DNA from 4 places in the Methylobacterium sp. J-043 genome. Region 2 is predicted to be linked to each of the others. Evidence: riboswitches for the same ligand, from Rfam matches in the RefSeq annotation. Region 2 holds a riboswitch; each other region holds the start of a gene.

Region 1 (3,189 bases), on a different contig from region 2:
TCGGCACCCTAGCCGCCGCCGCCGCGCTACGCTGGTCAGAGTGAACCGGGCGCGGCTCTCGGGAGGCTGCGTCCCGGTTCGCCGGATCTACTTATCGCAGCCGATGCAGATCCCGGTGTCGATTTTGTCGTTCTTCTTCTCCATGGCGGTCTCGCGATCGCGATTTCCCGAGCCACGAGTCGCACCGCCCGCCCCGGGAGGCGGCATGGTCTGACCGACGGCCGAGGTGTTCGGTGCGTAGATGGTCGAGGTCGGACCACCACCGGTACCCGTCTGCGCCGGGCCTTGGGCGGCAGCGGATGTGGCAAGGGCCGCGACCAGAACCGCGGCAAACGAGAGACGTGTGATCATCGGCAAACTCCCTTGGAGTTGGAACGCACTAGACCCCTGAGGGTTCATGCCGATCCACCGCCGGAAGTCGTCTCACCATCGGTTCTCGCGAGCACCGTTCTATCAGGATCAAGCTCGGCAGCGGTTCTCCGGATTCAGTCAGGCCAGCAGATCGTCGCTTCGCGCAGTCCCATCAGATGGGCTTCGCGGAGCCCGAACGAAGGAGAGGCATCGAACACCTCGCCCGCCACGCTCACCTCGCAGGCTTCGCCGAGAGCGCCACCGGCGCACAGTGCGAGGGCACGTGTACGGCCTTGCGCCTCCGCGGCCGCGACCCGGATCAGAAGCTTGCCGGCCAAGCGAATATTGCCTGCTGCATCCTCCGGCAACAGGCCGATGCAGGTGATCTCGTCGTCGGTCGCGTGCACCAGATGGCAATGATCGAGCGTGACGCGTTCACCGACATGGTGACGGGCCGCGGCTGCGAAGGCCGCTGCGTCCGCATGCGCTTCGAGTGCGTGAGCGCCGCTCGGAAGCAGAAGGCCGCTCAGGATGAAAATGCGTCCGACCCGCATGGAGAACCCCACCGCACGATTGTGACCGCGCAAACTTCGCAATTTGCAGGCCGAAATCGATCAGGGGACGGCGCATTCCGGGAATCGGCGATGTCAGCGGGTCTGTCCGGTCTCGGGAGCGTGGGTGTTCTGGCTGTCGGTCGGGCCGGTCAGCGTGAAGGCGAAGACAACAAGCCCTGCAAGGATCATTAGCGCGACGGGGAACACGAGCATCCAACGGGGCATATCTGGTTTCCATAAGCGGGCATTCGGAGCACCGAAACCCTTGGGCAGCCGAATGGCTCCGCCTGAGCTGCTGAGATCGGAGCCGAACATATGCGACAAATGCATGCCCGATCCGACGCGTCGGCGATTGCTTTGTGCACTGCAACCTGAGAAATCATGGCCATGCCGGATCGCGATGGCGTCGCGGTCCTGCAGCCCTTCTTGGGCGTTTCCTCCCTAGACTTCGGGCCGTCCTTCGGGGCGGCCTTTTTTCTTTTTGGCAGTCATGCGTCCCTGCGCACAGGCCCGATCCGCGATTGTGGATCGCCCCTCGCAACGGGGAACCCGGGGCGACGGGCGCATTGACCGATGCGCAGCCATGGCGATAGCTTGACCGTTGACGGTTCCCGCAAGGGATCACAAGGGAACGCGGTGGAGGGCTTTCGAGCCAGATCCCGCGGCTGCCCCCGCAACTGTGAGCGGAGAGCCCTCCATCACCACGTCACTGGGCATGCCTCGCCTGGGAAGACGATGGGGGACAACGACCCGTGAGCCAGGAGACCTGCCGTCAGCCGTGGTCACACGCGAGCCATGCCGGGCGGGGTGTCCCAGCAGGTGTCGAGACGCTGAAGGCTCGTGGCCCGCAGCGGATCGGCCTCGGTCGCGGTGACGTGCCACCGTTGCTGCCGAGGCCTCGTTTCCATCATGTCCCCCCTTCACCGCCGCTCCTGCGGCTGGTCTCTTCTGTCCGCCGTCGCCGCCCTCCCGCTCACACTGTCCGGCCCGGTTCGGGCTCAGGCACCGCTGACGCATCTCGATGAGATCGCGGTGCAAGGCGGCACTGGGATCGGCCTGCCTGCCAACGCGCCGGCCGACGCCGTCGGTGCGGAGGCCGCCGCGGCCCTGCGGACGCCGAGTCTGACGCAGTCCTCGCCCGTCGGCCTCAACCTGCGCACGCCGTCGCGCTCGGCGAGCCGTCTCGGTCTCACGCCGCTGGAAACACCGGCAAGCCTCGACATCATCTCGGGCGAGACGATCCGTCTGCGCGGTCAGACCAGCGTGCTGGAAGCCGTGTCGCAGAACGGCACCGGCATCACGGCCTTCGGCTCGCCGGGCAATGGACTCGGTTTCTTCACCGCCCGCGGTTTTGCCGGGCAGAATTCGATCCAGACGCTGTTCGACGGCACCCGGCTCTATGTCGGCGCCAACACCGTTACCTTCCCGTTCGACACGTGGAACGTGGAACGGATCGAGGTGCTGCGCGGCCCGGCCTCGGTTCTCTACGGGGACGGGGCCATCGGCGGCATCGTCAACGTCGTCTCGAAGAAGCCGCTGTTCACGCCGCTCAACGTCGCGCGCTTCGGTCTCGGTGAGGACGGCATCGCCCGCGCGGCGGTCGACTCGACCGGGCCGATCGGCGAGTCGCTCGCCTACCGCCTCAATGTCAGCGGCAACCGTGCCGACGGCTGGATCACGCCGGAGGGCGACTTCCGCAACCTCGCGGTCTCGGGCGCACTGACGCTCCAGGCGAATCCGGATCTGGCCTTCACGCTCAGCCACGATCTCGGCTACCAGGAGCCCACCCGCTACTGGGGCTCGCCGCTGGTGAACGGGCGTGTCCCCGACGCCATCCGCTTCAACAACTACAACGTCCGCGATTCGAAGATCGCCTGGACCGACAACTGGACGCAGTTCCGGACGGAGTGGACCCCCTCGGCCGACGTGACGGTGCGCAACACCGCCTACCGCCTTCAAAGCCGCCGGCATTGGCGCGACGTCGAGCAGTACCGCTTCAACCCGACAACCGGCCTCGTCGACCGCTCCGACTATCTTGAAATCTACCACAGCCAGGAACAGGTCGGGAATCGGTTCGACGCGACGTTCCGCGGTTCCCTTTTCGGGTTGGCCAACACCTTCTCGGCCGGCTTCGACGTGAACCACGTAAGCTTCCGGCACACCAACAACTTCACCTTCTCCGAAACGCCGTCGAGCGTGCCCCTGAACAACTACGATCCCGGCTTCTTCCCGCCGGAGGGGCGGGCGAGCCCGGCCTACGCCACGCGCACGAACCAAGCTTCGG
Region 2 (3,189 bases):
GGCGGATCGCCCGCACCCCGTGGAACAGGGCCTCGCGCTCCCGCAGGTCGTAGACGCCGGGCGGGGTGGCGCCGCGCATCCGGACATGGACGTGGTCCGGGTTGTCCTGGGCGACGCCGAGGCCGGAATGGGCCTCCAGAACCTCGCCGCTCGGCAGCGTTACGGTGGCGGCGCTGATGTCGTAGACGGCGACCCCCGGCTCGGAGACCGGGCCGGGCACGACGCGCCGCCGCGCGGCCGAATCGACCGCACCGCTGTCGAGTCCGGCATAGGCCATCGCCTTGTCCGAGGCAGGCGCGGGCGCCGAGCCCGGCAGATCGAACATCTTCTCGAGGAAGTTGCGGTTGTCGGTGACGGCGGCGCTGAACACGCTGCGGGTCGGCTCGGTGGAGGCGCGCGCCGCGGACGCCGCGGCGATCCGAGGCGTCGCCGCCCGAGCGGTCTGCGTGCGCGGCTCGTAGCGGAATTCGTCGGGCCGCCGCACCGGCAGCGGCACCGTGAGGGCGAGGCGGGCCGTCGGCGCAGCCGGGCGCGGTGTGACCGCAGGCGCGGCGTCGGCGGCCTGGTCCGCGGCGAGGGCAGCCAGGGTCGTGGCCGGCTCCGGCACGGAAGGCTCCGACACGGGCGGCGCCCGGAAGGCGGAAGCCTGCGGGGTCCGCGGGACAAACCCGCGGGACGCGGTGTCGAGAACGGGGGTGGGATCGAGCATCCAGGCCAGCGCGCCGGGCGCAGCCTGCACGATCTCCGCCCCTTCGGTCTCGCCCGAGACCTGCGCGGTTTCCACGGGGGCAGGCGCGGCCCGATCCTGCGGTTGCAGCATCCCGGCGACCGCGAGACCGCCGAGGGCGGTCAACGCGAGCGCCGCGACAGGCGGGCGCCGCCGACGGCGGATGACGGGCCGGGCGGAGCGACTCTGGACGAGCTCGGCGATGTCCATTGCGGGCGGTACTCGACAACGCGGATCCCACACGGCCTCGCGCCGTCATTCCCGGCCTATCTGTGCCAGAATGACAAACGAGATGGCTTCGCCGATTAGGGAAGGATCAACCTTAAGCCTTCGTCATTGAACGGGATCTTGGTTAATCTTGCCTAAAGCTCGCTCCCGTCCTTCGAAAATCGTTCGATGCATCTTCCCGATGGCTGCTGCGCGCCACGAGGCGGTGAGGGGCCGGCCTCTCGACCCATCGCTGCGTCGCGGTCGGCAGCCGACGACGAGGCCGATCGGACCGTCGCCATCGGCTCGTGTCCTCGCGTTCGAGCCGATGAAGAAAGCGCAGCCGCCACGCGACTTGCTGCTGAACCCTTGTGCTTTGCGGGCCACAGGCTGTGTGATGTTGTTACATTTCATTGTTCGGCATGTTGACCCTGCGCCGCATCGCAGCGAAGTTGCTGCGGCCAAGGTTCCCCCGGATGCATGTCCGAGGGCTAAGAGGGAATTCGGTAAGCCCGTCCGGGCGAGGCCGAAGCTGCCCCCGCAACTGTGAGCGGCGAGCCTCCGTCGCCGACGGTCACTGGTGTCCTGCACCGGGAAGGCCGAGATGGGGGCGCTGACCCGTGAGCCAGGAGACCTGCCTTGGCGCGACGATGTCCCCCGGGCGGGGTGCTCCGGCGGCGTGCCTGATCGGTGGGAGCGTTCCCTGCGCTCCCGGCGGGCACCCGCTCGGGCGCGCGTCCGAACAGCCAGAGCGCGCCTTGTGACAGTTCGGACGAGCCTCAACGCCATCGACGTCCCGATCCGGCGCCCGCATTGGATGCTCGCCGCGCTGCTCTGCGCCGGCCTGACCGGCCCGGAGGCGCGGGCGCAGGAATCGGTCACCCTGGAGGAGCTTGCGGTCGAAGGCGAAAGCCGGAGCCGGGGCGTCGGCAACGGCGCGCCCGATGGGCGGACGGCAGCGGCCGGCACGATCGGCCTGATCGGGCCGACGCCGGGCTACCGCGCCGACCGCGCGGTGAGCAGCACCAAGACCGATACGCCCCAGCGCGACGTGCCCCAGATCGTCACGGTCGCCCCGCGCGAGGTCATCACGGATCTCGCCGCCACCCGTGTCGATCGGGTCTTCAACTATACGCCGGGCGTGGCGCAACAGAACAATTTCGGCGGCCTGTCGGTGTTCAGCTACGCCATCCGCGGCGTCACAACCTCTGAGATCTACAAGAACGGCTTTCCGCTCAACCGCGGCACGCCGCCCCCGCCCGACGCGCAGAACGTCGAGCGCGTCGAGGTGCTCAAAGGCCCCGGCGGCGGGCTGTTCGGGCGCAGCGATCCGGGCGGGCTTGTCAACATCATCACCAAGCAGCCGACCGTCGAGCGCTTCGTCGAGATGGGCGGGTTGTGGGACTCGTTCGGGCAGTTCCGCGGCACGGTCGATACCGGCGGCGCGCTCAACGAGGAGGGCACGCTCGCCTACCGCTTCAACCTCGCCGCCGGCCGCCAGGGCAGCTTCCGCGATTTCGTCGACAGCGACCGGCTGCTCGTCGCGCCCGTCCTGAGCTGGCAGATCACCCCGGACACGCGGATCACCGTCGAGACCGAATTCCTGCGCAACCGCATCGTGTTCGACCGCGGCGTCATCGCCCTCAACGGGCGGCTCGGGCTCTTGCCGATCTCGCGGTTCCTCGGCGAGCCGGGCCAGAGCACCTATCAGACCAACAACACGATGCAGGTCCGCGTCGATCACCGCTTCAACGCCGATTGGCAGATGCGGCTCGCCACCCACTTCAACACCGGCACGCTGGAGGGCGAATCCGCCGAGATCCGCGCGATCGCGGCCGACAACCGAACCGTCTCGCGCGACCGCAACGTGCGCGATTACCGCTGGGATACGGCGATCGGCCAAGCCGAGGTGGTCGGGCGCTTCGACACCGCCGGCATCGGCCACACCATGCTGCTCGGCTTCGAGCGCGAGAGCACCGATAGCCGCGTGCTCTACCTGCGCTCGAACTTCCGCACGAGCCCCTACGCCATCGACATCTACGATCCGCGCTACGGCCAGCCGCTGCCGCCGATCACCATCCCACGCAACAACCTCGAACGGATCACCAACACCGCCCTCTACGCGCAGGACCAGATCGTCCTCACGCCCGAATGGAAGGCGCTGCTCGGCGTACGCTTCGACTTCTTCGAGCAGTCGTTCCGCGAGCGCATTCCGCGCTCCCAGGTCGATCAGACCTATTTCGCGGCAACCCCGC
Region 3 (3,189 bases), on a different contig from region 2:
CCCTTTGCCGCGTCAATCAGATTGGGTTTGGAATCCAGAATCGCGCGACGACGCGCGAACTCAAAACTCGATCCCCTCCTGCGCCTTCACGCCTGCGGAAAAATGGTGCTTCACGCTGCCCATCTCGGTGACGAGGTCGGCGGCCTCGATGAGCGCCGGCTTGGCGTTGCGGCCGGTGACCACGACGTGGAGGTCGGGGCGCCGGGCGGCCAGATCCGCGAGCACCGCCTCGAGGTCGAGGTAGTCGTAGCGCAGGGCGATGTTCAGTTCGTCGAGGACGAGCAGGCGGATGCTGGAATCCGCCATCAGCGTCTTGGCCGTGTCCCAGGCGTTGGCGCAGGCGGCGATGTCGCGGGCCTTGTCCTGCGTCTCCCAGGTGAAGCCCTCGCCCAGCGCGTGCCACGCGATTTGATCGCCGAAGTTTTTCAGCGCGCGGGCCTCGCCCGTGTCCCAGGCGCCCTTGATGAACTGCACCACGCCGACCCGGTGTCCGCGCCCGAGCATGCGCAGCACGAGGCCGAGCGCGGCGGTCGTCTTGCCCTTGCCGGGGCCGGTATGGACGATGAGCAGGCCCTTCTCGATCTTCTTCGAGGCGACCTCGGCGTCCTGCACCGCCTTGCGCTTGGCCATCTTTTCGCGGTGGCGGGTATCGTCTTCGGTCATCAAGGATTCTCGCGTGAGGGTTTGACCGTCAGCGGCAGGCCGGCGACGGTGAGCACGACCCGGTCGGCGTCGCGCGCCAACCGCTGGTGCAGCCGCCCGGCCGCATCGCGGAAGCGGCGGGCGAGCGCGTTGTCCGGCACGATGCCGAGGCCGACTTCGTTGGCTACGAGCACCAGCGGGCCCGCCGCCGCCGCGCAGGCCCGTGCCAGGGCGTCGGTGGCCGCTTCGAGATCGGCCTCGGCCAGCAGCAGGTTGGTGAGCCAGAGCGTCAGGCAATCGACCAGTACCGGCCCGGTCGCGGCGGCCATCGCCTCCGGCAGGGCCGTCGGCACGTCGAGGGTCTGCCAGGAGCCCGAGCGCCGCGCCCGGTGCTCATGGATGCGGACGCGCATCTCCTCGTCCCAGGCCTGCGCCGTGGCGATGTAGAGCCAGGGAGCCGGACAGGCCTCGATCAGCCGCTCGGCATAGGCGCTCTTGCCCGAGCGCGCGCCGCCGAGCACCAGGGTCATCCGGTCGGGTGCAGCCTCCGTCATGACCGCCGGTTTGCACCGGGGGCGTCCGTTCACGCAATGGCGCTTTGCAAGGCTGGCCGCTCCGCGTTACAAGCGGCCCGTGACGGTGCCCCGGCAACGGGGTGAAAAGGGAATGCGGTGAGAGGTTTCTCCAAGAGCCTCGATTCCGCGGCTGCCCCCGCAACTGTAAGCGGCGAGTTCCTGCCACGAGCCACCGGGTGATCCGGGAAGGCGGCAGGCACGACACCAGCCGCGAGCCAGGAGACCTGCCGTCCCGCGAAGTTTTGTTCTCGAACGCCGCCGGTGGGGCGGCCGGAGCCCGTGACCCGATGACGACTGCGACCCTTCAGACCCAGGCCACCACCCGCTCCGCCGAGGGCGCCCGCGCGCTTCTCGTCGCCGCCTTCCTCGGCCTCGGTCTCGTCTTCGTGGCAGGCTTCGCTCCGGCGACCGTGCTGCACAACGCGGCGCACGATTTCCGCCACGCGCAGAACTTCCCCTGCCACTGATCCGCGCTCCAGCGGCTTCAAGCCCTTCCATGATCACTCGATTGCTGTCGGCGGCGCTCGTCGCCGGCTTCCTCGCGTCCGTCGTCGCGACGGGCCTTCAGCTCGCGCTGACCTCCCCGCTGATCCTTCAGGCGGAGACTTATGAGGGCGAGGGGGCGCATGCCGCCCTCACACCGACAACCGACGCCCCCTTCGCGGCCTTGATCATACCGGCCCACGCGCCGTCCCAGCACAGTCATGGCGAAGGCGGGCACGACCACGGCAAGGCCGACGAGTGGCAGCCCGCACCGGGCCTTCAGCGCATGGCCTTCACCGGTCTCGCGACGCTGGTCGGCGGCGTCGGCTACGCGCTGCTGCTCGCGGCGGTGATGCTAGCGCTTCGCCGCGAGCCGACCCCGCAGGGCGGCCTCGTCGTCGGCATCGCCGGCTTCCTCGCGGTGGCGCTGGCCCCCGCCATCGGCCTGCCGCCGGAACTGCCGGGCATGGGCGCCGCACCGCTCGTGCTGCGCCAGGCGTGGTGGCTGATGACGGTGGTGGCGACCGGGCTCGGCCTCTACCTGATCGCCGTGCGGCGGGTGCCGCTGACGATCCTGGGCGGCCTCGTCCTCATCGTCGCCCCGCATCTCGCGGGCGCGCCGCAATCGATCGACACGGTCTCCTCGCAGGTGCCGCCGGCCACGGCCGCGCAGTTCGCCGCGCGCTCGCTCGCCATCGGCTTCGTGTTCTGGGCGGTGATCGGGCTGGCCTATGGCTGGGCCTGGGGCCTGTTCGGCCGCGAGGCGGGTGCCCGCGCGAATGCCTGATTCGGACACCGCCATCCTGTCGGTCTGCACCACCTGCCGCGCGGCGGGCGATGCCTCCGAGCCGCGCGCCGGGGCCAGGCTGCTGGCCGCCTTGCATGCGGAGGCCGGGCGCGCGCCCGTGCCGGGCCTGACGATCGAGGGGGCCGAGTGCCTCTCGGTCTGTAAGCGGCCCTGCACCGTGGCGGTCGCCTCACCGAACCGCTGGACCTACGTCTACGGCGACTTCGACGCGCTCGAAGACCCCGATACCGCCGCCCACACCATCCTGGCGGGTCTGCGCCGCTACCTCGAAACCCCCGACGGCGTCGTGCCCTGGCGCGAGCGGCCGGAGGCGTTTCGCAAGGGCGTCGTGGCCCGCATCCCGCCGCTCAAGGCGGCCCGAGGGGAGACCCCATCATGAGCCTCGTCGAAAAGATTCCCTGCACCATCGTCACCGGCTTCCTCGGGGCCGGCAAGACGACGCTCGTGCGCCACACCGTCGAGAACGCCCGCGGGCGCCGGCTCGCGATCATCGTCAACGAGTTCGGCGATCTCGGCTTCGACGGCTCGTTCCTCGCCGCCTGCGGCATCGAGGGCTGCAACGAGGATTCGGTGGTGGAGCTGCCCAACGGCTGCATCTGCTGCACGGTCGCCGACGACTTCGTGCCGGCGCTGACCAAGCTTCTCGACCGGCCCGAGCCGCCGGAGCATATCCTGATCGAG
Region 4 (3,189 bases), on a different contig from region 2:
TCCTGACCGGCGATGGCGAAAGCCTCGGGGCGCGCCGCCTGATCCTGAGCTATGGCGTCGCCGATCAGATGCCCGCTGTCCCGGGCTTTGCCGAAGGCTGGGGCAAGTCCATCGTGCCATGCCCCTATTGCGACGGCTTCGAAGTCGCGGGCCGGCACTGGGGCCTTGTCTGGTCCGGGCCCCAGTCGAACAACTTTGCCAAGCTGTATCGCGATTGGACCGACACGTTGACGCTCTTCGCCGACGGTCACGACATCAAGCCCGACATCCGCGCCAATCTGGCGAGCCGCAACGTACCTGTCGTGGATGGCCGGATCGTCGAGGTCGTGAATCACGGGGGCGATGCTGCCGGCGTCATTGTCGACACCGGCCTCCATGTCCCGGTCGACATCCTGTTCGCGCATCCTCGCAACAAGCCCTCGGCAAGCCTGCATGAAACACTGGGCCTCGCCACGGTCGACACGCCCGGCGGCATCGCCCTCAAGGTCGACGAGCGCCGCGAAACCAACGTGCCCGGCATCTACGCCGCCGGTGACCTCGCCACCCCCGGAATGCCCTCGGTCACCCAGGCATCATCGCAAGGTGCGATGGCGGGCATCTTCGCGCAGCAGTCGATGGTGGTTTGAGAGCGGCGGTGGATGCCGCTTAAACCCCGCTGCCCACCCGAAGCCTGTTGCCAAACTCCAGGAGTCTCGCACCGCTTCCTGCGGCCGGGTGGTGCGCGCCGCCATCCACCGCGACAGCAGCTTTCGATGCGTGCGGCCGCTCTTCTTGTGTAAGCAGACCTTCGTGAGATCGAATGCAGAGGTCCGCCAATGGCGCGAAGCCGTCGTTCAGCGGGTGGACGCTGTTCGGCACGAAGACGGAGGAAGTCCGGGCTTCGATTTCATTGACTCGACGCGCGGCCCTGAAATAACACTCGCTTGACGGTTCCCCTCGGGGATCAAAAGGGAACGCGGTGAGGGCGAAAGCTCGATGCCGCGGCTGCCCCCGCAACTGTAAGCGGCGAGCCTTCCGCCACCATGTCACTGGGCAGCCTCGCCCGGGAAGACGGTGAGAGGGCCGCGACCCGCGAGCCAGGAGACCTGCCGTCAGTCGTGGTCACACGCGAAACGCGTCGGGCGGGGTGTCCTGGCGGGTGTCGAAGCGGCGTGATCCCATCGGGACGCGAGCGCCGAGGCCTCGTTCGCGGTGACGTGCCACTGCCGTTGCCCGAGGCCCTGTCGCCGTGCCCCATCTCTGCCGATCCGCGCTTCGCGGAGCGCTGGCTTTGTCCTGCGCCCTTCCCATCCTCGCCTGCGCTCCCGCCGCGGCCCAGCAAACCGCCGCCCCCTTCGCTGCCGCCCCGGCCGGCGTCGAGACCACCCTCGACGAAATCTCGGTCGCGGCGACCGGCGTGCCGACACCGACCGCCCAGGTGGGATCGAGCGTGAGCGTGCTGACCGAGCGGACGCTCGAACAGCAGCAGCGCCGCACCGTGCCGGACGCACTTCAGCAGGTGCCGGGCCTCAACGTCGTTCAGACGGGTGGTCCCGGCGGCCAGACCTCCGTCTTCATCCGGGGCGCCAACTCCAACCACACCAAGGTGCTGATCGATGGCATCGACGCGACCGACCCGTCGAACGGCAACGGGTCGTTCGACTTCGGCCAACTCCTGACGGACGACCTCGCGCGCATCGAGGTGCTGCGCGGCCCCCAGAGCGGCCTCTACGGCTCGGACGCCATCGGCGGCGTGGTTTCCTTCACGACCAAGCGCGGCGAGGGGCCGGCGCGGGCGTCGCTGCGCCTGGAGGGCGGCTCGTTCGGGACCTTCAACCAGTCGGGTCGGATCAGCGGTGCCGAGAACGGCTTCGACTACTCGGTCTCGGTCGCCCATTTTCGGGCGGCCGCAACCCCCGTCACGCCGCCCGACCTCGTGCCGTTCGGGCGCCCGATCCATCCGAACTTCTACGACAACGAGACCGTCTCGGCGAAGTTCGGCTACCAGTTCACCGACACGTTCCGCATCAACTCGGTCACGCGCTTCATCAACTCGCGGCTGCTGCTGACGGGCGACGACTTCAGCACCTTCCCGGCGGCACCCGCGGCCTTCCGCAGCGAGGCGGCGGTCCAGCAAATCTTCACCCGCAACGAGGCCGAGTGGACGCCGTTCGCCGGCTTCCACAACATCCTCGCCATCAACTACTCGAACCTGTTCAACCGGCAGCAGGGGCCTCTCGATCCGCTGGCGACACCCGACGGGACCACGGGCTTGGGCGAACGGACACGCTTTGAGTATCGCGGCGACTATCTGCTCTCACCCGGCAACATCGTGTTGTTCGGCGCCCAGCGGGACGAGGAGAGCCTGTTCACGACCTCGCCGGGCTCCGTTCCCGACTCCTTGCGGGCGAGGAACGGCAACACCGCGGGTTACGGCGAGGTGCAGCTCACGCCGTTCGACCGCGCCTTCCTCGTCGCCAATCTCCGCCATGACGAGAACGACCAGTTCGGCCCGGCCACCACATTCCGGGTCGCGCCGAGTTACATCTTGCCGTTCACGGACACGCGCCTGAAGGGCAGCGTCGGGACGGGCTTCAAGGCGCCGACACTGAGCCAACTCTACCAGAGCTTCCCGGCGTTCAACTTCTTCGCCAACCCGAACCTCAAGCCCGAGGAGAGCCTCGGCTACGATGCGGGCTTCGAGCAGCCGCTCGGCGACCGGGTTCTGGTCGGAGCCACCTATTACCGCAACGACTTCACCAACCTCATCAACACCAACGCGAGCTTCACCTCGAACGAGAACGTCGGCAAGGCCGTATCCTACGGCGCGGAGGCGTTCGCCTCGGTCCGGTTCTCGGAGACGCTGTCGGGCCGCGTCGATTACACCAACACGGTCACCAAGAACGAGATCACCAACCAGGAGCTTCTGCGCCGACCGCGACACAAGGGCAGCGCCACAGCGTTCTGGAACCCTTCGCCGGGCCTGAGCTTCAGCGGCACGGTGATCGTGCTCGGTTCCTTCGTCGACGGCAACCGGGACTTCTCCGTCCCACGCCTGAAGAACCCTGGCTTCACCCTCGTCAACCTCGCGGTCAACTACGATGTCAGCGAGACGGTCAGCGTGTTCGGGCGCATCGATAACCTGTTCGACCGTCGCTACGAGAATCCGACGGGGTTCCTCGGGCCGGGGCTCGCCGTCTACGGCGGCGT

Evidence for each region. A riboswitch is a leader RNA that binds a small molecule or an ion and turns the genes downstream of it on or off. The one in region 2 is predicted to bind cobalamin.
Region 1: another riboswitch for cobalamin. It lies ahead of MKK50_RS11460 (TonB-dependent receptor); the one in region 2 lies ahead of MKK50_RS13830 (TonB-dependent siderophore receptor).
Region 3: another riboswitch for cobalamin. It lies ahead of MKK50_RS20755 (CbtB domain-containing protein); the one in region 2 lies ahead of MKK50_RS13830 (TonB-dependent siderophore receptor).
Region 4: another riboswitch for cobalamin. It lies ahead of MKK50_RS19985 (TonB-dependent receptor plug domain-containing protein); the one in region 2 lies ahead of MKK50_RS13830 (TonB-dependent siderophore receptor).

Annotation. Positions count from the first base shown of each region.
Region 1 is NZ_JAKSYB010000045.1:2,229-5,417, reverse strand. Features, by position in the region: gene ccmB (heme exporter protein CcmB) at 1-44, shown strand, start outside; gene MKK50_RS11475 (hypothetical protein) at 88-351, opposite strand; gene MKK50_RS11470 (hypothetical protein) at 486-905, opposite strand; gene MKK50_RS11465 (hypothetical protein) at 999-1,130, opposite strand; cobalamin riboswitch at 1,494-1,693, shown strand; gene MKK50_RS11460 (TonB-dependent receptor) at 1,815-3,189, shown strand, end outside.
Region 2 is NZ_JAKSYB010000049.1:142,296-145,484, reverse strand. Features, by position in the region: gene MKK50_RS13835 (DUF2778 domain-containing protein) at 1-937, opposite strand, end outside; cobalamin riboswitch at 1,382-1,590, shown strand; gene MKK50_RS13830 (TonB-dependent siderophore receptor) at 1,752-3,189, shown strand, end outside.
Region 3 is NZ_JAKSYB010000063.1:588,861-592,049, forward strand. Features, by position in the region: gene cobO (cob(I)yrinic acid a,c-diamide adenosyltransferase) at 61-663, opposite strand; gene cobU (bifunctional adenosylcobinamide kinase/adenosylcobinamide-phosphate guanylyltransferase) at 663-1,196, opposite strand; cobalamin riboswitch at 1,263-1,463, shown strand; gene MKK50_RS20755 (CbtB domain-containing protein) at 1,505-1,684, shown strand; gene MKK50_RS20760 (CbtA family protein) at 1,714-2,487, shown strand; gene MKK50_RS20765 (DUF1636 family protein) at 2,480-2,887, shown strand; gene cobW (cobalamin biosynthesis protein CobW) at 2,884-3,189, shown strand, end outside.
Region 4 is NZ_JAKSYB010000063.1:431,183-434,371, forward strand. Features, by position in the region: gene MKK50_RS19980 (NAD(P)/FAD-dependent oxidoreductase) at 1-626, shown strand, start outside; cobalamin riboswitch at 911-1,107, shown strand; gene MKK50_RS19985 (TonB-dependent receptor plug domain-containing protein) at 1,229-3,189, shown strand, end outside.